DNA from 2 places in the Lysinibacillus sp. CTST325 genome. Region 2 is predicted to be linked to the other one. Evidence: a T-box and tRNA genes for the amino acid it is inferred to sense, from the RefSeq annotation. Region 2 holds a T-box; the other holds one or more tRNA genes.
The links. The T-box of region 2 lies ahead of ileS (isoleucine--tRNA ligase). A T-box ahead of a tRNA ligase gene usually reads a tRNA of that ligase, here a tRNA-Ile.
Positions count from the first base shown of each region.

Region 1 (4,703 bases), on a different contig from region 2:
TGAAAGCATCTAAGCATGAAGCCCCCCTCAAGATGAGATTTCCCATTACGCAAGTAAGTAAGATCCCTCAAAGACGATGAGGTAGATAGGTTCGAGGTGGAAGTGTGGTGACACATGGAGCTGACGAATACTAATCGATCGAGGACTTAACCAAAAAAAGTTTGAAACATTCAATGCACCGTTTATCCAGTTTTGAAAGAATAATTCTTTCAACCAAGGGTTTCAAGATATGAGTAGTTCGAGGAAGCGATGGAGAGAAGGAAGGAGCGTACTCAAGTACGTGACTGACTGAACGACAGAAGCTGACGAAGAAATACGACGTATATTGAAAGCCGACAATAGTCTAGTGATGATGGCAAAGAGGTCACACCCGTTCCCATACCGAACACGGAAGTTAAGCTCTTTAGCGCCGATGGTAGTTGGGGGATTCCCCCTGTGAGAGTAGGACGTCGCTAGGCATTATACCCAGGAGGATTAGCTCAGCTGGGAGAGCACCTGCCTTACAAGCAGGGGGTCGGCGGTTCGAGCCCGTCATCCTCCACCATTTTGGTCCCGTGGTGTAGCGGTTAACATGCCTGCCTGTCACGCAGGAGATCGCCGGTTCGATCCCGGTCGGGACCGCCATTTTTATGCCGGTGTAGCTCAGTTGGTAGAGCAACTGACTTGTAATCAGTAGGTCGTGGGTTCGACTCCTATCGCCGGCATCATCCCTTGGAGGGGTAGCGAAGAGGCTAAACGCGGCGGACTGTAAATCCGCTCCTTAGGGTTCGGCGGTTCGAATCCGTCCCCCTCCACCATTTTAGGGGCATAGTTCAACGGTAGAATAGAGGTCTCCAAAACCTTTGGTGTGGGTTCGATTCCTACTGCCCCTGCCAGGTTTCGAGGTACTCGTTATCAAAGACTGCTATGTTTACATATAGTGGCGATTGTGGCGAAGTGGTTAACGCACCGGATTGTGGTTCCGGCATTCGTGGGTTCGATTCCCATCAGTCGCCCCATTTAATAATTGGGGTATAGCCAAGCGGTAAGGCAACGGATTTTGATTCCGTCATGCCTAGGTTCGAATCCTAGTACCCCAGCCATTCATTTCTTAGTTTGAGCCATTAGCTCAGTTGGTAGAGCATCTGACTTTTAATCAGAGGGTCGAAGGTTCGAGTCCTTCATGGCTCATCAGTTTTTATAAATGCGCCCGTAGCTCAATTGGATAGAGCGTCTGACTACGGATCAGAAGGTTATGGGTTCGACTCCTGTCGGGCGCGCCAAAAAGCCTAATAATATCGGAATGTAGCTCAGCTTGGTAGAGCACTTGGTTTGGGACCAAGGGGTCGTAGGTTCGAATCCTGTCATTCCGACCAACTTTCCTGATTGTTGGGGCCTTAGCTCAGCTGGGAGAGCGCCTGCCTTGCACGCAGGAGGTCAGCGGTTCGATCCCGCTAGGCTCCACCATTTATATAATTTCCGGAGGTATACCCAAGTCTGGCTGAAGGGATCGGTCTTGAAAACCGACAGGCGGGTAACACCGCGCGGGGGTTCGAATCCCTCTACCTCCTCCATTTTTCCGGGTCAGTAGCTCAGTTGGTAGAGCATTAGATTGAAGCTCTAAGTGTCGGCGGTTCGATTCCGTCCTGACCCACCATCTGCGGGTGTAGTTTAATGGTAAAACCTCAGCCTTCCAAGCTGATGTCGTGAGTTCGATTCTCATCACCCGCTCCAAAAAATAATGGGCCTATAGCTCAGCTGGTTAGAGCGCACGCCTGATAAGCGTGAGGTCGATGGTTCGAGTCCATTTAGGCCCACCATTATTCCGAAGTAGCTCAGTTGGTAGTAGCACCTGACTGTTAATCAGGTTGTCGCAGGTTCGAGTCCTGCCTTCGGAGCCACGGCCCGTTGGTCAAGTGGTTAAGACACCGCCCTTTCACGGCGGTAACACGGGTTCGAATCCCGTACGGGTCATCAAGCATGTTGCACATTAGTGCGACATGCTTTTTTTATGCCCACTATACTGACAAACAAAGATCATCATACGTTAAGGAAATGCACACGTAATAACGTCTACCCTTAATGCTGCAAACGGAGTGCAAAAGAGGCCTAATGCGTCTCGTGTATTACTTACTTAGGCGTAAAAAGCGTTATAATAGCAAATCCATGCTCAACAATTTTTTCTTCTGTAATTTCCCCTAATTTTTATAATGTCTACTCAAAATCGGCACCATAAGTAACTATAAAAATAAAATAGATGAAATAAAATATTGAACAAAGTATTTCATATATAAAATATGTATGTTTTCTGGCAGATTTTTTCGTGGTGATTATAGTTCCATTCCTCTAATATGAGGATAGATGGAGGAATTCAATATGAATTTACAAGAAGTACAGCAGTTTTTAGAACTTTATCAAGTAGAACAAAATGAGTCTAAAACATGGCTAGAAAATAAATTACAGCAAATTAAAACGGCAGGAGAATATATACCGACAACGGAAGAATTAATCTTTGGCGCTCGAGTGGCTTGGCGCAATAGTAATAAGTGTATTGGCCGATTATTTTGGCAATCGCTGCATGTTGTAGATGCCCGTGATATTTTAAATGAAGAGGATATTTTCAACGCATTGCTTGAACATATTGAGTATGCAACAAATGATGGGAAAATTCGCCCAACAATAACGGTTTTTGCACCAGGGCGTGTTCGTATATGGAATCATCAGCTAATCCGTTATGCTGGCTATGAAACGGAATCTGGAATCGTTGGTGATTTGCATTCTGTTGAGTTTACAAAAGTATGTGAATCACTTGGCTGGCAAGGTGAGAGAACAGCATTTGATGTGCTTCCACTTGTTGTACAGATGGATGGAAGGGAGCCTCAATTGTTTACGATTCCTGACGACTATGTACTACAGGTACCGATTCGTCATCCAGAATCCTCTCGAGTCGAGAAGCTAGGATTAAAATGGTATGCAGTGCCGATTATTTCGAGCATGCGCTTCCAAATGGCAGGTATTGATTTTGAGGCGGCCCCATTCAATGGTTGGTATATGGGGACAGAAATTGGGGCACGTAATTTAGCAGATCATGAGCGTTATAATATGCTGCCTGCTATAGCAGGAATTTTCAACCTCGATACAACGAAACAGGCTTCTCTATGGCGTGATCGTGCATTAGTTGAGCTGAATATAGCCGTTCTACATTCCTTTAAAGAAGACGGTGTCAGCATAGTAGATCATCATACAGCTGCACAGCAATTTAAATTGTTTGAGGAAACAGAAGCAGCAGCGAATCGTGAGGTTACAGGCAATTGGGCGTGGTTGATTCCACCTCTTTCACCAGCTACGACTCATATTTTCCATAAGCCTTATGTTAATGTTTACAATATACCAAATTATTTTTATCAGAAACCACCTTATTAATAGAGAAGGGCAGCTCATAATCTTATTTCCGTTGAAATAAGATTATGAGCTGCCTTTATTAATTCACATATTCATTTTTAGAAGCCCTAAATGAACATATGAAGAGTATCAATACTACGACAACAAATAACCAGCCAGTAATATTCCAGCCACCGAATAAATCATGTAAATAACCAAATAAGATTGGACCGATTGCGGCTAATAAATATCCTAATGATTGTGCAAATCCTGATAAATCGGCTGCCTCAAAAGCTGTACGGGTACGTAGAGTAAAGAACATCATCGCTAATGCGAATGAAGCACCTCCGGCTAAGCCTAGTAGCACCATCCACAGTATAGCGAGGCTTGTCCATTCCATCACTACCCCGATAAAGCCAACTAAGTAAAATACCGTAAACATTAATACGAGAGGACGTTGAGATGTCATTTTACTAGCGATAATAGGCACAGCTAAAGCCATTGGGACTTGTGAAAATTGCATGATGGAAAACATCCAGCCTGCACGGTCTGCAGCTAATCCTTGTGCTATGTATATTTCAGGAATCCAAGCGGCAGTTGTGTAGAATAATAATGACTGAAATCCCATAGCTCCCGCTACTGCCCAAGTAACAGGTGATTTCCATAATGGTGTACGTTCTTTCGTAGTCTTAACAGTCGGTTCAGGCTTATTAAATTTCAACTGTGGAATCCAAATTACAATGGTTAACACCACAAGAACAAGTGAGATGGCCAGTGCACCTTGCCAACCAAGTGATGAATTGGCAACAGGATAGCTAATGCCAGCACCGAGTCCAGCTGTCAAATTCATCGACATTGTGAAAAATGCCATAAGTAAACCTACGTGATAGGGAAATTTCAATTTAAGTAATCCTGGAATTAGTACATTACCGAATGAAATGGCTATACCAATTAGCATCGTACCAAATACGAGTAAACTAGTTGTGCCAAGGGAGCGTAGTACAATCCCTCCCCCTAAAAGAATAGTTGATAAAAATAATGTTACTTCTAGTCCAAATTTACGTGCGACAATTGGAGCGAATGGTGAAATGATTGCAAATGCTAGCAATGGGATCGTTGTTAGAAAGCCTGCTAGTATATTGGATATGCCGAGGTCTTCACGGATAAAGGAAATAATAGGTCCAACAACTGTTAGCGGCATCCGTAATGTCGAGGCAATACAAATTACTCCGATAACGAGTAATAAGGTTGTGCCTTTCCAGTTAATTTTCCTGCTAGGATAAGTATCGGAATGTTCATGAGTAGTCAAATAAATCCCCCTTGTTAGAACAATTTTGATTGAA
Region 1 covers NZ_BAAFHO010000008.1:182,066-186,768, reverse strand. The annotation lists partial or broken rRNA gene ACYQ73_RS18235 (23S ribosomal RNA) at 1-154, shown strand, start outside; rRNA gene rrf (5S ribosomal RNA) at 343-458, shown strand; tRNA gene ACYQ73_RS18225 (tRNA-Val) at 469-544, shown strand; tRNA gene ACYQ73_RS18220 (tRNA-Asp) at 549-624, shown strand; tRNA gene ACYQ73_RS18215 (tRNA-Thr) at 632-704, shown strand; tRNA gene ACYQ73_RS18210 (tRNA-Tyr) at 714-797, shown strand; tRNA gene ACYQ73_RS18205 (tRNA-Trp) at 802-875, shown strand; tRNA gene ACYQ73_RS18200 (tRNA-His) at 923-998, shown strand; tRNA gene ACYQ73_RS18195 (tRNA-Gln) at 1,008-1,082, shown strand; tRNA gene ACYQ73_RS18190 (tRNA-Lys) at 1,098-1,170, shown strand; tRNA gene ACYQ73_RS18185 (tRNA-Arg) at 1,186-1,262, shown strand; tRNA gene ACYQ73_RS18180 (tRNA-Pro) at 1,279-1,355, shown strand; tRNA gene ACYQ73_RS18175 (tRNA-Ala) at 1,371-1,446, shown strand; tRNA gene ACYQ73_RS18170 (tRNA-Ser) at 1,461-1,553, shown strand; tRNA gene ACYQ73_RS18165 (tRNA-Phe) at 1,561-1,636, shown strand; tRNA gene ACYQ73_RS18160 (tRNA-Gly) at 1,640-1,713, shown strand; tRNA gene ACYQ73_RS18155 (tRNA-Ile) at 1,723-1,799, shown strand; tRNA gene ACYQ73_RS18150 (tRNA-Asn) at 1,804-1,880, shown strand; tRNA gene ACYQ73_RS18145 (tRNA-Glu) at 1,882-1,953, shown strand; gene ACYQ73_RS18140 (nitric oxide synthase oxygenase) at 2,356-3,402, shown strand; gene ACYQ73_RS18135 (CynX/NimT family MFS transporter) at 3,461-4,693, opposite strand.
Region 1: it has a tRNA-Ile gene. The T-box ahead of ileS (isoleucine--tRNA ligase) is inferred to sense a tRNA for this amino acid. The anticodon was not compared.

Region 2 (25,815 bases):
ATTATATAACTCTGTGGCTAAATTTACACCAATATAACGAATATGCCATGGTTCATATTGATAGCCAGTAATATTTTCTTTGTCTTTTGGAAAGCGAATGATATATCCATATTTATGGGCGTTATCTTCAAGCCATGCTGCCTCTTCTGTATTCGCAAAACAGTCATCTGCTGCACAAGATCCATCAGATCCACTAACATCAATTGCTAATCCTGATTGGTGTTCGCTTGTGCCAGGAACAGCACTATATGTTTTTGCTTTTTCGATACCATCTCTTTCAACATAATTATTAAATAGGGTTGTTTGAGTTTGAGAAGAACGATAGGCTGAAACACCTGCTAGATGAATATTCTGCTTATTCGCCGCATGGAACATTTTTTCGAGATACTTCGCTGCTTCTTCTCTCATCATTCTTTTTTCTATTTTTTCATTAAAAATAAATGGAACATTTGGATAAACGAGATCTTTCGGTTCATAACCTTCCGGAAAACCATTTTTTTTGTTGACAAGAACGGTGATACTTTCAGGATCAGCCACAGTTTGGAATCCCTGTTGTATTTGTTGTTTGTTTTGTTCATTTCCGGAACAGCCAGAAACAATTAGAATCATCATGAGTAGTGCAATTGTGACTATTTTTTTTATCATATTTATATGCCTCTTCTTTTATCAGTGATAAGAGCTCTTTCCGATAGAATTTCCAGTTGTTCCGGATAACTGGGGAATCTGTTGGACTTCCTATAGGAAATAGTCGCCTTTTGGCTCCCTCACTCTTTTTTATGTTTTACCTGTTTGTCCCTGGTTTAACCGAGGACCAAAAGGAAACTTCCATTAACCATGGTGTTTACTTGCTTATTTGTGTTATCCAATTTAATACTTGTACGCCTCGTGCATTCGCTACTACGCACGAATCAGCTGTACATACCAAACGAGAGTAGAGAGTAAATTTACCCATTCACTTTCTTTCAAATCCTTTAATCAGCTTCCATATACGTTCATTTTTTGTACAAAAAATACAAGGTTTATTTGAGTGCGCTTAAAAACAGTTTTTTAGAAGCTTTATGGTTGACATATCAACTAGGCTTTTCTATTAAATTCCGTTATCTGTAAAAAATAAGTGTTCTTAGTAATGATTTTTCCGTATCTAATCTCCCTTTCATCAAGATAGTACTAATTATAAAGAATAATTATTAATAAAAACTTAGGAGATTTCTTAAGATTTAATGAAATTAAAGAGAGGTAAATTATTATAAGTGACCTTGAAAGAGAGTGTATATTTGCGCAGAGATAGGAAAAGAAAGAGGCTAATCTCTATATCATTTTTCAATGACATAAGAAATCAGCCTGAAATCCTTTACTTATGCTGCGTGAGGTAAACTTTGCCATTTAGTGTTAATTTAGAAGCTGAGATTAGAATTTCTTTATTTGCTCATTATATGGATTTAAAATTTTGTCGATAGCAACCCAATTTTCATTGTCATCTTTTTTATCAAAAGCTGTTGCTTCTTCATAAAGCTTTTTTAATTGGTTTTTATCTTTTGGATATCCATTAAACCCTAAAATCTCTTATACTTTCTCCAAGAATATAGTGTGAAAACCACATCAAATTCTGCTTCATAATAGCCACATTAACTCCTGGCAGGTCAGAACTATATGCCATTCCTTTAAATATAATTAATTCTGTATCAATCCCCATATCCCTTAATCCTTGATATAGCTCATATGCATTTGGAGTTGGAACTCTTGCATCCATTTCGCCATGTTGGATTAAAGTGGGAGTACAGGCTGATTTAATATATGTCATTGGTGATGTTTTAGTATATATATCTGGATCATTCCATGGATCATTTCCTAAATACATCCTAATGAAGTAAGGGATATCTGTATTTACATAATGGGTACTCCAATTAGTAATTCCACCTCCGACTGAAATAGCTTTAAATCTACTACTAAATGTAGAACAGAAAGCTGATATATATCCCCCGTTGCTCCATCCCATAACCCCTACTCTATCTTTATCTACAATTCCTTTGTCAACTAGTTTATCCACTCCAGATATAACATCATCGTAGTTAGCAATTCCCAATGTTCTATAGTTTGCTTTTAAGAATTCATTACCATAACCAGAACTTCCCCTGTAGTTTGGTTCTAAAACTATAAAGCCTTTTTCGATAAACTGTTCAATAGGATATTTCTCATTAAAACAGTCTGAAAATATTGGAAAGGATGCCCAATCCGGACCACCATGGATTACCACTAATAAGGGATATTTTTCATTTGCGTCAAACTCTACTGGGGTTGATAAAACTCCCTCTATTTCAAGACCATCACTACTTTTCCATGAGATTATTTCCCTGTTACTTTTAAGCTTTCCTTTGAAAAAGCTATTTTCATTCGTTATTTTTTTATCGTCTAAATAGATTTCAAAGGTTTCATTTGTTATAGCCTTATTATAGGCTATATGATTTCCATCTCTTGTGATAGAAGCATCCATTATAAAGCTATTTACTTTATCGCTTAACATTTCCACAGTGCCATTCTCAGATAACAACCCAATTAGATAATTAGTTTTATTCTGCCATCTAATTAAAATTCCTTTAGCTGTCCACCGTAATGGAATAACCGTACTATCAAAATCTGTTAAAGGTTGAATTAGCTTTCCATTATTAATATCATATATCTCTAGTGTACTGTCTTGTATATGGGCCTTATAGTAATCTTTCTCCATTATGCTTGCAGAGTAACATATTTTGTCACCTTCAGGAGAAAAACAAACGCTCCCTCCCAACAACTTATCTATATTCATCTTTTGTAGCTCTCCAACTCTAATATCCAATATGTATAGATCTCCATTAATATAATCTCCCATATTTGGACTTGGAGTAGCCATAAATACAACCTTTTTCCCATCATTTGAAATATCAAATTCATGAATATGAAAATCCTTACCATCAGTTAGTTGATAAACAACGCTATTTTCTTGTTCATCTTTATCATTTTGTATCACTTTTTCTATTTCGGTGTAATATAAACAATTATTTTGGTATTCCTTACCTATATGTTGGAAATCTCCATATAGTTTCCTACGTTTCTTTATCGCATCAGACTCTTTTGACTGTGCAACATAATAAAAACCCTTTCCAGTTGACTCCCATTTGAATTTACTGACCCCTTCTTTCTCATCAGTAATTTGAACTCCATTATAACCATCTATTGGCTTAACAAAGATCTGATGATTTTTCTTATTATCCCCATCACCAACTGGGCTAAGGTAGGCGATATTTCTAGAATCTGGAGACCATAATGGGTATGTACTATCTATATCCTCAGTTGTTAATGGATAACACTGTCCCTTATCTTTTTCATATATCCATACATGATTCCTATATTTATTGTCTTTCCAGTTAGCTGTCTTCTTGACAAACGCTACTTTTTTGCCATCATCACTTATGTTTATATCTGATAAGGTTGGTAATGAAATGATCTCTTCTATACTTAGATATGTTTTTTCATTCATTTTCATATATAGCCCCTCTCATTAACTCTCTTCCAATAAAGTTAGCAGGTACAGGGCTTAGTTCTAATTCTCTCGCCCAAACAGAAAGTTGACCTATGTGGTGAATTTCATGAGTAATTATATGGTGTAATATTTCATCAACAGTGTATTTATCTTCATCCCAGGAAACACTGACTAGTTTTTCTTTTAAACCTCCTACATTTACTTTTATAAATTCAGCTATTTCATTTCGTGATTTATCTGAAAGTGATATAACCTTTTCAAGTGTATTATAATCAGCAAACTGAAATACTATATCTTCTTTGCCTTGAATACCACGAATCCAACTATATTCCACATCAATTATGTGAAAAAGTGTATATAATATATTTCCTACTCCACCCCTGCGGTCTTTTAACAACTCTTCAATTGTCAGTTGATTGCACCAGTCAAACCATTCATCTCTTACCTGCCAGTTGTATTCAAAGAATTTAATCATTGTAAGCACTCCCATCTAGCTTATTACATTATATTTCGATGAAAATCCAACTATTTCCTTCTTATACTTCAGTAATGTCATCACCCAAATTAAAGAAACCACCTCATATGAGATGGTTACCTCTTTCTAGCTATTCAACGTAAGTCCGCACACGAAGCGAGTGTACTAATTATACAATCGCACTCCGTTAGTTGAAGAAGAGAAGTTAATTTTCAGAGGGAATATCTAACCAAGTTTTATTCCATTGAAAGTATACTTCGTTATTGTCTGTTTGTGTAAATATATGTTTCGGATAAGGTAAAGCTAGTTCTGGCATATTATCTGGTTTAAAATACTGAAGATCATTAGTTTCATTATCTATTGGACACAGTTCTCCACTTTGAATATCACACTCAAACATAAAGATGTTATACTCCACTTTATGCCCGTTCGGATATTCGTAACGGAATTCTTTCCCGCCAAGTACTCCCATTAATCTCTTTGGAACAACAGATAATCCTGTCTCTTCCCACACTTCACGTACAACAGCTTGTGCAGGTGCTTCACCCATTTCTATTGCTCCTGCAGGGAGACTCCATTTCTCACCATTACCTTTATTCTGCAACAAAATTTCTCCTCGTTTATTTCGAATAATGCCTACTACGCTAGGCATGAAAATTAATTCACTACCAACTTTATTTCTAAGTTTCTGATAGAAGTTAGAAATCCCCATATTTGATTACCACCTTAATAAAAATAGTCTCAATACAAGTTCTATAAGATATTTGAATTTACCTCTTTTATTCTAACTTATACTGTTAGCGGAAGAAGCATCTTTTCTTCCATTGCGCACTATGGTCAAAAATTGTATTATTGTTATTTTTATGTAATTTAATAAATTGGATGTATTAGAGAGAAATCAGGTAAATTATAATTGATATTTTTAGCTATCCTACTTATCACAGCAAAGTGGAAAGCTTAGGAAGGGGTTTTATCAGACTTTTAGTTTATTTAAAACAGAGAAACACCATAATAAATGTTTCTCTGTTCAATTAATGCACCCCGATAGTTTAAGAACATTTATTCACAAACTATCTGCTTTTACATATATGAACTTTATTTAGTTATTACAGGAATGCTATCCCTTAGATTTCCATATTGCTCCCGATATTATAATAAAGTTTAAAGAATTACACCTGATACATCTCCTTTCAACACTTCTTTTTCATTCTGATTTTTACATAAAAAGGAGGCAACAAACGCTGTTCTATTTTCTTGCCTTTCGTATTTCTCAATTTTAACTATACAAACTATTGTATCACCTGTAAAAACAGGTCTTAAAAACTCAAAACTCGTACGACGAGCCAGTACGTTATTATCTCCAGCTATTTTTGTTGGCAGAGTTGCCGTTAATAATCCTTGAATAACAAGTCTTCCTTGTTCATCTGGGGTTATATGATGTATCCCTTTATCCCCTGAAATCTCAGTAAATAATTCTACATCCCTTACTGTAAAAGTTCGTTCAAACGTAATTATATCTCCTGCTTTTAAAGACATTTTAGACTCCTCCCTCTGTCTGGTTAATCATGATGTGAATATTACATCAATACCATACTTTCCAAGGTAATAAATTCTACAAAAATCCAAAAAAACCTTCTTCAACCAACCTTCTCCTTCGTTTAAGTAAAAAAAGGCTCTACCCCTTATTGAAGTAAAGCCCCCGTTAGCCACCCATAAAGCGCAAAAACTAGCACTCACCTCAGAAAATGAAAGATGATTAAGTTCTTTCATGGGAGTTGAATTTACAGATACTATACTTTAATTAAATATACTCAAACTATATCTTTAAACACAAAAAAGCTGAACTAATATCAAAATTAGTTCAGCATAAAAATAGCATATTATAATGTTGCACATAGCTTCTTCTGTCGACCAAAGCGTTTGAAACTTACCTGAGCTTTAAAGATTTTACAGCTTAAAATAAACAGAAACTTTTTCATCAAACACTTCTGTCTCTATATATCTTTCACCATGATCGTCACTCACATAATGAATATCATTTAACAACACATTAGCCTTTAGTAACGCTTCGTGCTGCTGGATGATCGTTATTGCTTTGGCACTTCCAGCAATCGAAATCGATACATACTGCTCGACAGGGAGTTCCCATTGTTTACGTGTATCTTGAATGGTGCGAATTAATTCCCTTATTTGCCCTTCTTCAAGTAAGCTAGCTGTCAGATGAACATTGAGTAGGACTCGGCATGAAGCATCTTCTGCTAAGATATACTGGCCCTTAACAATAGATTCAGTTAACACGTGCGCTTTTAATAAAGTTACCTGTTCCCCATCGATCGTTAACGGTACTGAACCTGTTCGCTGTAATACATTTTTCTCCTCATCATTTAAATTCACTACATACTCTTTTACTTTGTTCACTTTTGCACCAAATGCTGCACCTGCCGTTTTAAAATTAAGCTTATAATGAACGGTTTCATATGCTGAAAAATTATTTGTCCAAACGCATTTTTTTATATTTAATTCATCTTTCACGAGCTCGCTATATGGTTGATAATCTGTTAATTCGCCGTCAACAGAGACAATGATTTCACTTAACGGCTGCTTTACCTTGATCCCTTGACTATTACGGATACTACGGCCTAGCTCTACGATTGTTAAAATATTCGCCATCTCTTTCTCAAGCTTAGTATTAACGAGGGTCTCATTATACATTGGGTAGTTTTGTAGATGTACACTTTTTCCGCTTAATTGTCGATATAAATCTTCGGCAATAAATGGTGTGAATGGTGCTAGTAATTGACAAATTGTCGTTAGAAGCTCATACAGTGTACTGTATGCACCTCGTTTATCCTCAGTCAGCCCGCTTGCCCAAAATCTTGCTCGTGAGCGACGGATATACCAGTTACTTAGCTCCTCTACAAGCTTGCCGATTTCACGTGTTGCCTGTGTAAATTGATAGTCGTCCATAGATTTTGTCACAAGCTGAATTGTATGATGTAATCGAGACAATATCCAATGATCTAATTTTGTGCGAGTTCCAGTCTTGTTAGCATCGTACTGGAAGCCATCTATTTCTGCATATAGCTGATAAAATTTGAACGTGTTATCTAGTGTATCGACTAGCTTTGATTTCGCATCCATCACAATCTTTTTTGAAAAGCGTTTAGGATTCCAAGGTGAACTGTCGACTAAAAATGCCCATCTTAAAGCATCCGCTCCGTACTGCTCTATCAGCTCAACTGGCTCTAATGCATTCCCTTTGCTTTTCGACATTTTCTGCCCATGCTCATCTAAAACATGCCCTAAGGAAAGTACATTTTTATAAGGTGCCTTTCCTGTGAATAAAGTCGAAACCGCTAAAAGACTATAGAAAAAGCCTCGTGTTTGGTCGATGCCTTCGATGACAACATCAGCAGGGAATTGATTGTTAAAAGTTGTAAGGTCTCCAAAAGGATAATGATGCTGCGCAAATGGCATTGATCCACTATCAAACCATACATCAATCACTTCAGGTGTACGTTCCATGTCACCACTACACTTTGGACAAGTACAGACAACCTCGTCAATATATGGCTTGTGAAGTTCAATGTCAGGTAAAGTACCTTTCGCTAACTCTTTTAAGGCAGCCATACTATTTGGCGCCTCTTCATGACCACAATCCTGACAAACCCACACGTTTAACGGAGTACCCCAATAGCGATTACGGCTAATATTCCAGTCCACTAGGTTTTCTAAGAAATTGCCAAATCTACCGTGTTTAATATGATCAGGATACCATGTAACTTGTTCATTATTTTGTAAAAGTTTATCTTTCATTGTAGACATATTGATAAACCAACTGTCAGTCGCGTAATAAAGCAAAGGTGAATCACAGCGCCAGCAATGAGGATAACTATGCTCATATTTTTCCTTATCAAACAATAGCTCCTTTTTAGCGAGCATTTTAATGATTTCGACGTCGCAATCTTTCACAAATTTACTGGCAAGCTCAGGAACCTCTTCTGTATAGCAACCCTTTAAATCAACAACATTGACAAACGATAGCCCATTTTGCTGAACCGTTTTATAATCGTCCTCCCCATATGCAGGCGCAATATGGACGATACCAGTTCCACTATGCTCTGTAACATAATCCGCTAATACAACGACATGCCCCTTATCAACTGTGACATAAGAAAATGGTGGGGTGTACGACACACCTTCAAATTCATGCCCCTCATGTTCACTTAACACTTCAACAGAATCAGCAAAAACTTTATTCACTAGTGATTTTGCTAAGATATAGACTTTATTGTGCTGCTTCACTCGAACATACATGAGCTTAGGATTCATGGCTAATGCAACATTGGCAGGTAATGTCCATGGAGTCGTTGTCCAGCCTAGAAAATATTCATCTTTATCCTTTAGCTTAAACATTGCCGTAACAGATAAATCCTTTACATCCTTATAGCCCTGTGCAACTTCATGAGAGCTTAATGATGTTTGACAGCTAGGGCAATATGGTGAAACGCGGTGCCCTTTATATAAAAGATTTTCCTTGTGCACATGGCTTAAAATATTCCAAACGGACTCAATATAATCATTACTTAACGTTAAATATGGGTCATCCATGTCAATCCAATAACCTAGCTGTTCTGTAAAGGAGCGCCATTTCTTCTCATAAGTAAAGACACTTCCCTTACACTCTTGAATAAATTGTTCAACACCATATTTTTCAATTTCTTGCTTGCCAGAGATACCTAGCTTTTTTTCCACGCCTAACTCTACAGGTAAACCATGTGTATCCCAGCCAGCTTTACGTTCAACTAAATAACCTTGCATCGTTTTAAAACGAGCCACGACATCTTTAATCGTTCTACCAAATGCGTGACCCACGTGTGGTAAACCATTCGCTGTTGGCGGACCTTCATAAAATACAAAAGGCTTATTGCTAGACCGATTCGCAACAGACGATTGGAACGTTCCTTCTTGTTCCCACAATCGACTAATCCGTGTTTCTCTTTCTACAGTCGTTTCTTTTTTCTCTTCAGCTTGCATGTAAATTCCTCCTATACTAATTGTATAAAAGGCATACAAAAAACCCCGTCCCAAGTAAGGGACGGGGTTAACCGCGAATACCACCCTAATTCTATTGAATCAACATTCAATAGCACTTAGCAACGTACAATCATACGTGTTCTTTTTAACGGTAGACACCCGGATTAGCTTACTATGTTCAGCCAATCTTCTCAGAGAGGATTTTCATGTAACACCTGCACACCGACTTCCACCAAAATGTCGGCTCTCTGTAGAACAAAATGAAACACTACTTTTTCTCATCAACGAATTTGTATGCTTTTATTGTCACTCATCTTAACAAACTAATTTTTGTCTGTCAATAATTTCAAAGTACTAATATTGGTAGTAATTCCCCCTATAATTCATCGAGACATACTTCGATGCTTTTATGAAGAGCCGCGAACTTAGACTTCCCATTTGTTTTAATATAAAAGCTTTTCACAAAGGATTTACAGTTAAAAACTAAAATCCTGTGATGCTGTACATCGAGCTGTTCTTTTTTTACTTTTAAAGTTATAGGTAATTGTTGCAGTAATCTAATGATCTCTTGCTCCTCTAAACCATGCTCAAGCATTGTGAAAATAGGAACTAAAATCCGTTCATCTTCATTGTGAATGAAAGCATAATTTTCTTGCAAAATAGCGTTCCATAAGGCGCTTACAATTTCACTATAAGAGGTATTATCTAATTTTGGATTTTTCACCAATTCATCGATTGCATCAGCCATATGGGCAACACTATGAGCCCACCCTTTCACTGGCACGTAGCCCCTTACATCCTTTTCTGCAGCTAAATAAGCTAGTACTTTATCTTTACAATCAGCGATTTTCTGTTGGGATAAAAAATCGTCTGCGTTATCTCTAAATAATATTAGGGCAATCAGTAGCGACGTAAATGTACGGGTAAAAACTAAATCTGATTCACTTTCTTCAATACCCTTGCATAATAAATTATTCAAACATTCCTCTAAAAGCTCCGTTAAAAGTGAATGCTCTAGTAAGTTTTTTTCACGAATCAATTCATAAAACGATCCATAAATTAAGTTATCTCGTAGTTCACTATCTAATGAGCCGATATGTAGTATCATTGATTGTATGAGATCGGTATGATCCTTTTGCTGCCATGTTCTAGCTCCACTTTGTAATTCTTTGAGTATTTCTTTTAAGTCATCTTCCTTCAATAAGTTTTCTTTTTGTAGTATACGCACGGTTTTTCTCCTTTTCATGTTTGCTTTTAATTGAATAATCAAAAACCACTTTCACCATAAATACCATCAAGCTTCCATTCCTCATTAAAGCGTACATACGTAAACTCCATCTGCTGTTTGTTGTCCATAACAACAATTACCTTGCTTTTCCAAGGGAAGGTTGCCGCATGTATCTTTCCATTTCTGACCTCATTAATTTGGTCTGACAAAGAAAATAATGTAGATGGCGTAACACTATTTTCTATCAAATATTGCGAACGGTCAGGGCTGTCTTCCAATTCCTTCATTACTTGTACATGAAAGGAAATCACTCTTTTGTTAGTATCATACATACAAATCACTAGCGAAGCAATGCATAAAACGACTAGACTCCCCAATAAAATGACATTCTTTTTCTTTAACCCTAGATAAAATCCCCATTTATCTTCCTTTTTGTATAAATAATAATAGATGCCTATACATAATGGCCAAATAAAAAGAACTTGCCACATTAGTACCACCCAAAAGATATCACCAAAAGACACTAAATATCGAATCATATTATGATTTAAAAGCCAAAAGGGCCAAAGTCCAACGCCAAGCTGAATTTTCCTGGGAAAGGCTTTTAAAATAGATAAGTATGAATGGTAAAGATAGAATAAAAGCTAACGCATTGTCCATTATTGCAATTATCAAAGCTTTACTCACTCCCCAGTATCCATTTTTTGAGAAAATGACATCATACAAATAATTTGCACTTCACCAAAACGTGTGGTTGATTTCCGTTCCGCCCGGGCGCTTTTATCGCTGACGCTTCGCTTTCGCGCAGAGCAGAGCTTCCTGGGGCGTCCGATGAGCCGCTTCACTCGCGATGCTCGCTCCAGGGTCTCGGGCCAACACGATGTTGGTCACGAAGGCGTTATCACAGGACGTGATGGTTTTAGCCTTCGTTCCTCTATCGCTATTCCCCAAGGAGTCGCCCAGTCTCCACTTCAATTATCTAATATACAGGGCATACTTTTTTAAAAATGTCATCCACAACTTTTGGTGATGAGCCAAATAATTACAATAATTGTACCTTAAACCATATTTAAAAAACAGCCTATAATTGATAATTAAAAAAGCTAGACATACTAAAATTTATAGAATGTCTAGCCTGTTATCATTGATGCTCTTCCAATATTTCCATACTCTCTATATCCGCAATTCTTACTATATTTTCACCTTCTATGTTTAAATCTTGGTTATATTTAACTTCTACATAATCCCCAGGTGACAATGTTTTAGGAGGATCGATTAATGGGAACCACATTCCATTACCATGTTTTTCAACAATTTCATCTGTTGTTAATTTACCAATACTCGATGCATCAGCATAAGAAACAACTAAAAACTCATGTTCCTTGATCGCTACGACAAGCCCACGTTTTGAACGACTTCCCTTTTCTTTCACTGGAATATCATATTTTTCACGTAGGTATGCTATTTCTTGACTATAATGTTCCTCAAAATAGTTCAATGCATCTTTTTTCACTAGGAAAAATAGCATCAATCTTTCTTCAACTTTGTATTGATTTTTTTCCTGTTCTAATAATGAATTGATAGTAGCAAATTGATAAGTCATTGGTTTAGTATATTGTTCGATATATTCTTCTCTTGTAAGATTCATCTTTTGCAATTGCTCAGTGAATTTTGCATTGTTTTCATTTATACTCAATTCAATCCATGTTTCAAGCTCTTTATCAACTTGTTCTTGAGTAGGTACTATTCCCTTTGATCGTGCGTAAGCATATAAAGCTTCCCCCTGTAAATAGGATTCGAATTCCAGCTTTTCATCAGACGATAATTTCGGATCCTTTACCTGGGGATCTATTTCCAAAGAGAATTTTAATAACTTTTCATCTAAAACAGTTGGTATACTTGCTGATTGCTCCTGACTTCCGCTGAATTGGGTATACAGAAATATTCCAATACAAACTGTTAAAATAACAGACATTACACTATATTGCCAACGCCAAGATCTTTTTTTCATCTCACGCCGTTCTAAATGCTGTACAACATTGCTCATAACACGCTTTTTGCTTTCGGTTAAATCATTTAATACCCTCACATCGACTTTACTCATGTAGCAGGACCTCCCATTCAATATGCTGTAGCTTTGGCTTTAATAGCTCTCGTCCACGACGTAGCCTTGTTTTCACCGTACTCTCCGGAATACTTAAAAGCTCGGCAATTTCAATGACAGGCATTTCCTCAAAATAATAATAAATAAGAACCTCACGCTGTTTCAATGGTAATGCTAAGATTGCATTTTCAATTAAGGTTTGTTCATCCTGCTGCACTAGCATGTCCCTTTTTGTGACAGCCTGCTTGGCAAAAATCTTCTGTTGAACTTGTATTTTACGGTATGTCCAGCTGCGTACATAGTCTTTACTTTTGTTAATGACGAGCCTCGATAAATAGGCCCTTAATTCTCCTCTTTCCTCATAGTTTTGTTGATTGTCGTAAAATTTAATAAATACATCTTGAACGATATCTTCAGCACTTTGTAAATCTTTGACGTAATAAAAGGCAAGTCGGATGAGCCTTTCTGTATGCTGCTGCATTATTTCTTCGAGTTCTTGAATTTCGAGCAACATCTCTCCCCCTCTCTGCCCTATAAACGGTGCTCACGATCATGAGGTTTGCTTTTTGTCTATTTTTTTAAATAAAATCTGGATAAACTCCGAATTCACTTATTCTAATTTTTATCAGAGAAAGGAGCAATGACCGCTTTTTTATTTGAAGAAAGCACAATATTTGTTGATGGCGTTCCATAAGGCATGGCCTCATCTATAAACTGCTCTAATGTTTCCACTGAATTGGTTGCAATTTTTACAATATAACTAATTTCACCCGCGACACGATAGCATTCAAGGACATCGGGATGTGCATTACAAAAATTGGATAAACTTTTACAATCAATTGATTTAAATAAAATAATGGCTTGAATGTCGCGATTCAACTTTTTTAAATTTACTTTTGCACTATAAGCTTCAATAACCCCTTGTTCTTCTAACTTTTTAACACGCTCAATAACTGCTGGGGATGATAAATGAACTGTAGCCGCTAATTCTTTCATCGATATTTTTGCATTTCGCTGCAATTGCTGTAATATTTCTGTATCTATTTGATCCATATGTATCCACCTTTTTTAATTAATTAGATTCAATAAAATTCCTTTTATAATAAAGCAATTCATCTAAATAACATTATACAGATTCTGTCATTGAATATCTTTATTCATTACAATTAAACATATAAAGGAGGCATTAACAACGTGAAAAAAATATTATTACTATTAGCAAATGGTTTCGAGGCTGTTGAAGCGAGTGTTTTTACAGATGTACTTGGCTGGAATAAATGGGAGGGCGACGGCACAACAGAAGTCGTGACCGTAGGATTGCATAATCAATTACAATGTACATGGAATTTTAACGTAACACCCGAAAAGTTGCTTCATGAAATTTCATTTGAGGAGTTTGATGCACTTGCGATTCCTGGAGGCTTTGAGGAAGCTGGATTTTATGATGATGCCTTTAGCGAGAAGTTCCAGGCGGTTGTTCGTCATTTCGATGAACACAAAAAACCGATTGCAACGGTTTGTGTAGCTTCCCTAATTTTAGGTCATAGCGGAGTACTACATAATCGAAAGGCAACTACTTATAATCATCCAACAAGTAAACGACTGGCACAGCTACAATCCTATGGTGCAGACATCGTTAACGAACGAATTGTTCAAACTGGACATATTATTACATCATCAAATCCTGGCACTGCATTCGACGTTGCCTTTAGCTTACTAGAAATGCTGACATCTGAGGGAAATACAAAAAAGGTTAAGGATTTAATGGGGTTTAAGTAGTTAATGAAGCTGTCTCAAGCGTTAAGTTGAGACAGCTTTTTCGTCTATGCATTTTTGGATATTAATTTATATAAATTCGAACCTAGTTCTTTACTTCTTGTTACCAATGAAATTGTTCTGGATCTTCCAAAATTATTAATAGGTAAGGCAAAAAGTTGAAGATGACCGATATTTTTAGCCATAAGCTCTGGTACAATCGTAATTCCCATTCCAGAACTTACAGCGCCAAAGATAAAATCCCCAAAGTTCATCTCACTTATAATATTAGGTGTGTAGCCAAGTCTTTGTATTTGTTCTACTATCTCCTTCCTTGAATCACAAGGAGCTTGATGAACAATAAGCGGCTCCTCACACAATTCTTCAAGATCGATTGCTGTTCTTAAATTAAAACGATGATTCAACGGAAACACAGCATAGTAAGCCTCTGTAAACAACTCGCAACTCCACAAAGATTCTCCCGAATATTTTGCATCCACTAAGACTGCATCAAGTCTACCTTTTTGTAATGATTGCAACAGTTCATTTGAAGTATTTTGAATCATTAATGTTATAGGTCGATCTAGTTGCTTAAGTTCATTCATTTTGTTTGGCAAATAGTAAGTAGCTAAGCTAGGTAAACCACCAATAGCAATAGGGTTGCCCTGGCTAAATTGCTGCAATTCTTCACGAATAGCTGTTAATTCAGTCAAAACTGGTGTAATTCGAGTGTAAAAACGTTCGCCAGCTTCTGTTAATTCAATACCAATGGATGTCCTATGAAATAGCTCGATGCCAAGATTATTCTCTAAGTTTCGTATATGTTTACTTAGTGCAGGTTGGGAAAGATTCGTGATTTGAGCAGCTTTCGAAAAACTTTTCTGATTGGCTGCAGCAATAAAACTATGTAACCATTCTATATTCATTGTATTCCTCCATACCTTATAACGATTCGTTATACCCTTATAAAATAGTGATTGTTCCATATTAATGGTTTTTTAGTAATCTATTAAATATAAAAGGTGCTTCGATTATAACATAACGTTATAGGTCATCAATAATTAGCATCTTTAATTTTATGGAGGTTCAATATATGAAAAATGTTTTATTATTATCATTCGGCATGTTTGCCTTGGGCTTTGATGCCTATGTGATCGCAGGGCTTCTCCCAGGAATTAGCGATACATATCAAAAAAGCACATCACAAGTCGGTCAGGCAGTGAGCATATTTACTTTGTTTTACGCAATATCTGCGCCGTTATTTTCTTCTTTACTTGCAGGAAAACCAATAAAAAAAATCTTAATAGGGTCAATGCTTATCTTTACGCTAGCAAATAGCATCACAGCTTTAGCACCAACTTTTTCTATTCTTCTACTATCAAGAGCAATCGCGGGGACAGGGGCTGGTTTATTTTCTCCATTAGCTATTGCAGCGTCTTCAAAGTTCGTTTCTAGTGAAAAGAGAGGGCGAGCTCTAGGGTTGACTATTGGAGGAATGAGTATGGGTACAGTGCTTGGGGTACCTTTAGGTATTTATATATCCAACCTATTTGATTGGAAATTAACACTTTGGCTATTAGTTATGATCGGTGTAATTTCTATTTTATGTATGTATATTTTTCTTCCCAATTTCCCAGCAACACCTCCTCCTGCACTAAACGAACGATTAAAGATGTTTCTAGAAAAAAGAGTAACTATAACTGTATGCATAACATTTTTCGCCAGTGTTGCTAGCCTTGGATTGTACACATATCTATCTACCCTATTAGAAGACATGACAGGCTCCGGTAACATAACAATATATCTTTGGGCATGGGGATTCGGTGGCTTATTTGGAAGTATAATGATTGGATACATAATCGACTATTTGGGGAAACCAAAAACTTTAGTTACAATCATATTATTCACTTTAACATTATCCATTATTTGTATACCATTAATGATTAACTTACCGATATTAAAATACTTACCTTTCTTTGTATGGGGAGCAATGGGTTGGGCATGCCAAGCACCTCAACAACATATTTTACTCTCCTATCAGCCGAACAACGGGAGTTCTGCAGTAGCATTAAACAGTTCTGTAAATTATTTAGGCAGTGCAATCGGTGCAAGCTTAGGTGGAATTGTACTGTCCTTACAGATTGGAACCATAACATTGATTTATTTCGCGGTTACCTCAATGTCATTCGCTATTTGTTTACAGTTCTATAGTTTGAAGAACAAATTTAGCATTTAAACCTATTTAATAAGTGCGGTTCTAACTGTTGATTTGATGATACTATTCGTCATTTTGATGGTTAGAATGGCTACTTTGACGGGGTTATCCTTTTTTTAGGGTGGCACTTTCCGTCGTTTTGGTGGTTCCTTCCGTCGCTCTGACAATTCTTTCCGTCACTCCGGCGGAACCTTCGGTCGTTGGAGATTCTTTCCGTCGCTTTGGCCGTTCTTTCCGTCGTTTCGATGGTTCCTTCCGTCGCTCTGGCGATTCTTTCCGTCACTCCGGCGGAACCTTCCGTCGTTGGAGATTCTTTCCGTCGCTTTGGCCGTTCTTTCCGTCGTTTCGATGGATCCTTCCGTCGCTCTGACGATTCTTTCCGTCACTCCGGCGGAACCTTCCGTCGTTGGAGATTCTTTCCGTCGCTTTGGCCGTTCTTTCCGCAACTTTGACGATCCTATCCACGATTTCGGAGGTTCTATCCACGATTTTGAAGATTCTATCCACCACTTTGACGATTCTATCCATCATTTCGGGGTTCTATCCGCAACTTTGACAATCCTATCTACGATTCCGGAGATTCTATCCACGATTTTCACGATCCTATCCACGATTCCGAAGGTTCTATCCGTCACTAAGAGTTATACGATATATTGCAACCATTATCAAGGGCAATGGCATTTGAAAAGGCTGCTCTTCAATTTGTAACTATTTGTAATTTAGTCCGTCTAATTGGCAATAGAATAAACTTTTGGGAGGCAGTCTAATGAAAAAATTTTTGTTTCTAATTTTATTGGTAAGTCTGTTTTGGGTTTCCGCTTGTACAAATGGAAAAACGCAATCATTAGAAGCCTTTTATAAGGCTGCAAAAATTGAAAGTATCGATAAAGTGGTTATCCAAGATGGTTCAACTGGTGCTTCGAAAACGATAATTAAGCATGAACAAATCGATGAATTCATTTCTCTGATTAAAGATATAAAATTTACTCCGCAAGACAATCAAGAAAGACGTGTTGGATGGAGATATGGTATTACTCTTTTTGATAATAAAAGAGAATTTAAATTCACACTAAGTGAAATTGATAACACCTACTATGATTCAAACCCAGATATTTATCCTATTATAGAGAACTATTACAAACAGTTGGAAATTGTAGAAGAGTAAAGCTTTTAATAACTAATGACTTCTTTACGAATGTGGTCGTTGTTTTTATGCATTTCGAAAGTTCTATCCGTCACTTCGATCAATTTCTATACTGACCATTTCATTTTGACAGAAGTGGATTTAAAAAACCGACTTCCAAGGAAATCGGTTTCTATACTAAGTGCAACTGGATACGGATGTTTCGGCACCCTCGCTTTAATCCTCATTCATCTCACCATCTATAGAGGTTGGTGACTTCTATAACTGTCGTTTCAAATTCGCTACAATTAACGATTCACTGAAAAAAGTTAAACATTACTGACAATAATTTCGCCAGTTGTTGCGTCAATATAGCGGATAGGTGACCTAGTATGTCGATCACAAGCTTGATAGACAAGGTGATAGGACTCTATTTCGTTATCATAATTTTTGTCCCAAACTAATTGAAAATCAACATTTTCTACAAATCGACGATACGCTTCTTCCAAAGAAATAGCTGGTCCTGTTGGAACTTGGCTAAGCTCAATCAAATCAAAGTTTGGTCCAGCATAATTATCAATCTGACCAGTCATACGATTAACAACTACGGCAACCATATTATGAATAGGTATTCCTTGGCTATTATAGACCTGGAATATAAATGATTCTCTTTGTGACGTAATATCCTCTTCCTCATCTTCTCGAATTAATCGTTGAAGATAAGGATAGTAATCAGGAATTATTTTCAGTAAAAATTCTATTGCTTTTGTATAACATTCTTCCTGACTAAGCTGTAGATTTCCTGAGCGTTCATACATCCATACAAAGCTTCGTATTTTACCAGTTTTCTTTGAAATAATAGCTTTTACTGTATCTTCTGAACGCATTTTAAAAAAGCTGTTTATCGATAAATCTTTCTCTCTCATCTCCCAATCCCGCTTACGCCATACAAGCCCTATCTCTGGTCCCCTGTCAACTTCTCGAATAAGCTCCAGTTCATCTGTTATGCCAATGATTTCTTCTTTCGTAAATTCATTTGCAAATAAGTTAGCTGGAAAAGGAGGAAGAGCAGCATAACTTTCAGGCTCATTTTCATCATGAATACTCGTTAATGTTGGTTCTAAAGAATCTGCTTTAAAGTTTAAGAATGAATCTACTTGATACACGAGATGGAGTCCATCTTTTTTCACATTATAAACATCACGAGATATTTTTGTAATTACTAGTTGTAACGCCAATTCATTTCGCACATGTTCCATTAGAGCTTCCTTTGAAACTAGCCTTGAAGGAATTTCAGGACTCGTTTTCACTCCGTCATATCTAAATCCAACAATATTTCCCAAAGCATCGACATCTATAAAACAACCAGCATGTTCCAGCGGTAAATCCATGACATATTGTTCAAAATAAAAACGATCCACTCTAGATAGTTCTTTAGCTTTTGAAAACGTTAAATCTTCCAGAGCAGATGGATAATGACTAAGTAAAAATTGTTCGGCACATCTTCTTTTTTCATCAATAGATAAAGAATCTACTTCAGAAACAGAATTATTTTCTTCAATTGATAAGTATATGAGGTTTCCAGTGCAGTCTAACTCAAGAGTCATACTTTCATCTTGTTGTTCATTTGCCCATGAAAACATCACTTTTTCGTCTTCAGAATACTCTTCTATGATTAGTTTATAGTGACTTGGTAATGGAACAATTGATAAAGCCCGTTCTTTTAGTTTATCTTTTTGCAAATCAAAGCCCCCCCATTTACAATTATTATGTATAGACAAAAACCGATCTCCTAAGAGATCGGTTTTTTTGTTAAATGATTACTGAGCAGCTTTCGCGCGAAGAACCATTTGTAGGATACCGCCGTGACGGTAGTAGTCTACTTCTACTTCTGAGTCGAAACGAGCTAAAGCTTGGAAAGTTTTAACTGAACCGTCTTCAGATTTAGCAGTAACTGTTAAGATTTCACGTGGTTTCACGTTGTCAGTAATGTTAACAGAGATTTCTTCTTTACCAGTTAAGCCTAAAGTATCAGCTGATTCACCTGGCATGAATTGAAGTGGAAGAACACCCATCATTACTAGGTTAGAACGGTGGATACGCTCGTAAGATTGTGCGATAACTGTTTTGATACCAAGTAAGTTAGTACCTTTAGCAGCCCAGTCACGAGAAGAACCCATACCGTAGTCGTTACCAGCAAGTACTACTAAGCCAGTACCTTGCTCTTGGTATTTCATACATGCGTCATAGATGTACTCTACTTCACCTGTTGGCCAGTAAGTAGTGAAACCACCTTCTGTACCAGGAGCAACTTGGTTACGGATACGGATGTTTGCAAATGTACCACGCATCATAACTTCGTGGTTACCACGACGAGAACCGTATGAGTTGAAGTCACGGATTGCAACACCGTTTTCGATTAAATATTTACCTGCAGGTGTTTCTTTACCGATTGCACCAGCTGGAGAAATATGGTCAGTTGTAATTGAGTCACCGAACTTCGCCATAATGCGTAAGCCTTCTAAGCCTTTGATAGCTTCTGGCTCTTTCGCAAGACCTTGGAAGAATGGTGGGTTTTGGATGTAAGTTGATTTGTCATCAAATGTGTATAGAGACTCAGTTGATGTTTCAATTGCATTCCATTTTTCGTTCGCTGTGAATACAGTTTCGTATTCTTTTTGGAATAATTCACGGTTAACTACAGTACCTAATACTGCGTTAACTTCTTCAGTTGTAGGCCAGATATCAGCGAAGAATACTTCGTTGCCATCTTTGTCTTTACCGAATGAATCTTTTTGTAAGTCAACATCCACAGTACCAGCAAGTGCATAAGCAACAACAAGTGGTGGTGAAGCTAAGTAGTTAGCTTTTACAAGTGGGTGTACACGACCTTCGAAGTTACGGTTACCAGAAAGAACTGAAGTTACGAATAAGTCGTTCTCTTTGATAGCGTCTTCGATTTCAGGAAGTAATGGACCTGAGTTACCGATACATGTTGTACAACCGTAACCTACAGTGTTGAAACCGATTTGGTCAAGGTAAGTTTGTAAACCTGAATCTTCAAGGTAACCAGTTACTACTTTAGAACCTGGTGCTAAAGAAGTTTTTACCCATTTAGGCACAGTTAGACCTTTTTCTACAGCTTTTTTCGCAACTAAGCCCGCAGCGATTAATACGTATGGGTTAGATGTATTTGTACAAGAAGTGATTGCAGCGATTGCTACAGCACCTGTTGGGATTTCTACATCACCTTCAGCGAATTTAGCTACAGAAGTTTTTGCGAATTCATCTTCAGTTAAACCGAAACCTTGTGTACCTTGTGGTGCCACTACTGCTTCTTTGTAACGAGTACGCATTTGAGATAGTGGAATTAAGTCTTGTGGACGTTTTGGACCAGAAAGGTTTGGCTCGATTTCAGCTAAGTTTACTTCTAATACGTCAGTGTAAACTGGCTCTAAAGTTGGATCGAAGAACATGTGGTTAGACTTTAAGTAAGATTCTACAACCGCGATGTGCTCTTCGTCACGACCAGTTAAACGCATGTAGTTTAATGATTCTTCGTCAATTGCGAAGAAACCACATGTAGCACCATATTCAGGAGCCATGTTAGAGATTGTCGCACGGTCAGCTAGTGGTAATTTTGTTACGCCAGGTCCGAAGAACTCAACGAATTTACCAACTACGCCACGTTGACGTAATACTTGAGTTACTTTTAATGCTAAGTCAGTAGCAGTAGTTCCGTTTGGAAGATCGCCAACTAATTTAACACCGATAACTTCTGGGATTGGGAAGTATGAAGGTTGACCAAGCATACCTGCTTCAGCTTCGATACCACCAACGCCCCATCCAAGAACGCCGATACCGTTGATCATTGTTGTATGTGAGTCAGTACCTACTACTGAATCTGGGAAAGTTTCGAATGTACCGTCAGCATTTTCGTTTACGTGTACAACTGGAGCTAAATACTCTAAGTTTACTTGGTGAACGATACCAGTTGCTGGTGGTACAGCACGGAAGTTATCGTAAGCAGTTTGAGCCCATTTTAAGAAGTTATAACGCTCAGCGTTACGTTCGAATTCAAGGTCCATGTTTGCTGCTAATGCAGATGCATTACCGTATTTGTCAACTTGTACTGAGTGGTCAATTACAAGGTCAACTGGAATAGCAGGGTTGATTTTGCTTGGGTCGCCGCCCATTTCTTTCATAGCAGAACGTAGAGAAGCAAGGTCAACTACTACTGGTACACCAGTGAAGTCTTGTAATACAACGCGAGAAGGTTTGAATGGTACTTCTGCTTCTGGATCTGCACCGTTACCCCATTTTGCTAATTCGTTTACGTGCTCTTCTTTGATAACATATGCATCATATTGACGTAAAACTGATTCTAATAATACTTTGATTGAGTAAGGAAGGTTTGAAACTTTTGCAACGCCTGCTTTTTCAATCGCAGCTAAGTCATAGTAATTATAAGTTTTACCATTAACTTCGAATGATGCGCGGCTGTTGTGTAGATTACCTTGTGCCATTTGCGGATCCCCCTAAATATCTTTTTGAAAAGGCTATATAAATTTTTAAAGCATCTTTTCTCCAATACCCATGATAGCTCATTTATATTCATAAGTAAATTACATTAATATTATCTTTTTCGATAAGTAATCCTTATGACCTTGATATCTAACCTAATGTTTTTAATTTTTTGATGTGCATAATATCAAGGTTTTGCAAATTGGAGGTTTTTATACCCTTCTATTTAAGTGTATTTAAATGTATTTAACTGGGGCACTTTTTGGGGCACTCGTAGCTTTTTTTAAAATGGTGCCCCACCTATAATATCGAATATAATTTATAACAATCGTTCGGACAGGTATGTTTTATAGTAGAAATCTTAACAAAGACAATAGTTTACAACAACTTGTATTTTTATCATATTAAAAAAATTCAAAAAAGTCACTCATTTTATAAGTAAGAATGTAATGACTTTTCATGTACGAAACGCGGAGGAAGAGACAAAAAGAGAGGGATTAGCAATCTTAAGATTGCTGTTGTGGTGGCTCAGGACCGCAATGGATAAGTCATCGCTCAAAAAGCTGGGACGGGTCGGGTACGAGCTGAAGAAATTGACACGGTTATCGGAAGCTATATTGACCCGTCTTCTTTGCTATGCACGGACACAGCCACGAACTACAAGAAATTCGCTCTTATCAAAGCTCTGAAACACGAACCTATCAATTTAAGCAAAGAAGGATATGTTAAAAAAGGCATCTACCATCTTCAAAACGTCAACAACTATCACAAGCGATTAAAAGGCTGGATGGATAGGTTTCAAAGAGTAGCCACCAAATACTTGGACAATTACCTTTATTGGTTCAACTTTCTTCAGCAAAACAAGAAGATGGCGGAAAAAGAACAGATAAATCAAATGCTACTCAGTGCCTGCCAGAATCCAAATCGTATTACGGTGGATTTTTTGCGTGAGGTATAAAAAACAGCCATTCCATTACGAAACGGCTGTATTCGTTATTCAATAAAAGCACCCGTTAATTGAATAACGATTGTATTTTTATAGCTAATTCTTTTGGTTTAACGTCAATAGAAGATAACTGGTTTATATCTACCCACATCGGTAGATATGTTCCACGTTGTCTTTTCTTATCTGTGTACTCTTCACCTTTCCCTGTGCCGAAATCGCCATCCATTATCTCAGCAAGAAAAAAGTATTGAGTTCCATTAAATTCGATTGTTGCAATGCACTTACCAACTTTAACCGTAACACCTAATTCCTCTAACGCTTCTCTTTTAGCTCCTTCTTCAGGTGTCTCTCCATCTTCTATTCCTCCACCAGGAAACACATAATAAACTGAACCTTCTCGAACCCTCTTAATCAGTCCTACCTTTTTATCTTTAATCAAAACTACTGAACCTCGATTTCGCAAATGTATTCCCCCATTTTATATAAACCTTTATTCCACAATCCTGCAGGTTGCTGAATAAGCTACTGTATATATAATGCCATAAAAAGTAAATTAACCTTGTCTTATTTAAAAGCAACAATCTTTACGAAAAGAGCCTTATCAAAAGAAAATCCTTTAAACGATACTCTTCTTAACAATCCAGAAAATAAGTAATAAGATCTTGGCTAATAGCTGATCTTAACTATTATACAGCTACACTATTAACAACTTGTGCAAGTTTTGCATCTTAGAGGAACCCAATCTGATAAACAAGTATATAGAAGACTCTATTTTGAAAAAAATATCAAAATAGAGTCTTTTTAGGATATATATTCAGTTTTTAATTACTTTGGTAAGACTTTTTGCAAATCAGAAACACCGGGAACAATTGGTCGTCGTAGAAATCATAGATTCTTTCAAATAGCCTTTTACCAACTGATATCGTCTACCTGGTTTTCAAGTTCCGATATTTCGACATTTAAATTATTTATTTCTTCTTTAATTTCTTCTAGTGTTTCTCCGCTTAAGCTATAGCCTTTATAATATGCAGTCATGTAATCAACGTCTTCAAGCCGGCGAAGTCTTTCTCTTAATTGGCCTAGGAGATTAAGTTGGTGTTCATATTGTAATTCATTCATTATGGATTATACCTCCTTATAAACTTACTTTTTATGCAAGTGCATTAGGAATTGGAAGTTGTGGACCTTTTCCTTCTCTAGCAAGGACCCAATCATCGTTGTCCCACATTTCTGTTTTTCTACGGCCTCGATTGTAATCCCAGAGGGAATCCACTTCCATTTCAATAATCGTTCTGTTCGCTCCTAAGGTAACCCAGTTATAGCTACCGTTGCTATGACCAAATTTAACCCACCGGACAGGAAACTGCTTAATTTTTCCATCCCCATCAATAAACTGACGCTCTTGATTATCAATTCTTATAAAAGACGATTGCTCAGCATAACTGAGATTGGTCTTTAAAAAAATCTCTATAGCTATTTCTTTTGCACGTTCTGGGGATAAGGGCTTTCCTTCAGGAGTGGCAGTAAGGTTTTTTAAACTAATCATTGTTTCTCCTTCAAACACAGCAATAATTCTTGGTCCATTTAAAATAAATTCCCCGTTTTTTTGAAATCGTAAAATAGTCACTTTTTTACGATTTCTTGTTTCCTTTCGCTGCTCCACTAATCGATAATGGGAAGGAATACTTGTGAATTGTTGAATTGTTTCTTCTTTATTCATAAAAAGGACTCCTTACTTATTTGCTAATTTGTTAATAGATTCAATAAAATACTTTCTTTCTTTTTGCGAAAATGAAGACAGAAAGTCATTGTTTACTTCTTCAATACTTTCCATAATTGTTGGATACAACTTTTCCCCTTCTTTAGTTAAAGATAATAGAAAACCTCTTCGATCATTAGGATTTTCTTTTTTTAAAATAATATTCAGATCAATCAATTTTTTAATTGCCCTTGTTACGTTACTAGGATTTACTCCTGTAAGCTGCACTATTTTTTCTTGGGGAAGATCACCAAATTCAAATAATTTAACAATATAATAATAAAGACTTGAACTTAAATGGTACGGAATGAGTTTATGGTCTAATTTTTTTATATAGGATTGACGTAAAACTTGTAACCATTTAAGTAAGTCCTTCTCATTTATTTCTGACATAAAAATCACTCCTAATTTTTAAAAATATATTTGCTTGCGCAAACAAATAATATCGCATACAATCATTATTGTCAATTAAGTTCTATAAGATTTAGGGGTTTTTTCATGAAAACAAATAAAAAGTATGGATGTTACTAGCCTATATATCGCTACATTTATAACTGCTGTAGATCATATTCACCAATTGATAACGTTTTATTGTTTTGATTAGTTATTCTTTCATAATTCTCTCCCCCCTAAAACAGAACATTCGCTTGTTCAATCACAGAACCAATGTTCTGTTTTTAGCAATAAAAAAATGACCAGGCTCACAAAAATTGTGATTAGCTGGTCATTGTCTGTTGGTTATAATGTACGTTTCACTACTAAAATCAGCAATCCTAAAGCTTCGCCATCAGTCATAGATCCTACTTTTTCGCTATGGTCTACTTTTAAAATTCCTTTTTAGTAAGTTGTTTTTAACAATACTTTTAAATCCTCATTAGCAGTTGTTGTTAGTGAGTTTGCCATCTTTGTTTCCTCCTTTGGTTGTGTTGGTGTTGTAGTACTCCGTTTTTAATATCATTTTTAAATTGCGCTTCTGAAATTCCCATGCTTTGTAAATACGAATATGGATCTACATGAGTAGTGCCACCTAAATTGTTTGTAATCCATCGATGTGACTTGATACCATTACCACTTCCATCTAAAACAATTGGAATACCAGCATCTTTAGCAAGTTTTCTTAACAGCCAAATAT
Region 2 covers NZ_BAAFHO010000002.1:90,670-116,484, reverse strand. The annotation lists gene ACYQ73_RS05980 (M15 family metallopeptidase) at 1-642, opposite strand, end outside; gene ACYQ73_RS05975 (alpha/beta hydrolase family protein) at 1,547-3,520, opposite strand; gene ACYQ73_RS05970 (DinB family protein) at 3,507-3,992, opposite strand; gene ACYQ73_RS05965 (NUDIX hydrolase) at 4,198-4,704, opposite strand; gene ACYQ73_RS05960 (hotdog family protein) at 5,154-5,528, opposite strand; gene ileS (isoleucine--tRNA ligase) at 5,940-9,029, opposite strand; T-box leader at 9,084-9,323, opposite strand; gene ACYQ73_RS05950 (DUF2785 domain-containing protein) at 9,406-10,257, opposite strand; gene ACYQ73_RS05945 (hypothetical protein) at 10,296-10,748, opposite strand; gene ACYQ73_RS05940 (hypothetical protein) at 11,089-11,262, shown strand; gene ACYQ73_RS05935 (DUF3221 domain-containing protein) at 11,399-12,361, opposite strand; gene ACYQ73_RS05930 (sigma-70 family RNA polymerase sigma factor) at 12,354-12,875, opposite strand; gene ACYQ73_RS05925 (Lrp/AsnC family transcriptional regulator) at 12,977-13,414, opposite strand; gene ACYQ73_RS05920 (DJ-1/PfpI family protein) at 13,556-14,140, shown strand; gene ACYQ73_RS05915 (LysR family transcriptional regulator) at 14,185-15,042, opposite strand; gene ACYQ73_RS05910 (MFS transporter) at 15,210-16,352, shown strand; gene ACYQ73_RS05905 (hypothetical protein) at 16,453-16,701, shown strand; gene ACYQ73_RS05900 (hypothetical protein) at 16,635-17,039, shown strand; gene ACYQ73_RS05895 (hypothetical protein) at 17,098-17,496, shown strand; gene ACYQ73_RS05890 (YcdB/YcdC domain-containing protein) at 17,784-19,196, opposite strand; gene acnA (aconitate hydratase AcnA) at 19,275-21,980, opposite strand; partial or broken gene ACYQ73_RS05880 (IS1595 family transposase) at 22,445-22,936, shown strand; gene ACYQ73_RS05875 (NUDIX hydrolase) at 22,992-23,387, opposite strand; gene ACYQ73_RS05870 (hypothetical protein) at 23,834-24,043, opposite strand; gene ACYQ73_RS05865 (hypothetical protein) at 24,075-24,644, opposite strand; gene ACYQ73_RS05860 (MarR family winged helix-turn-helix transcriptional regulator) at 24,657-25,076, opposite strand.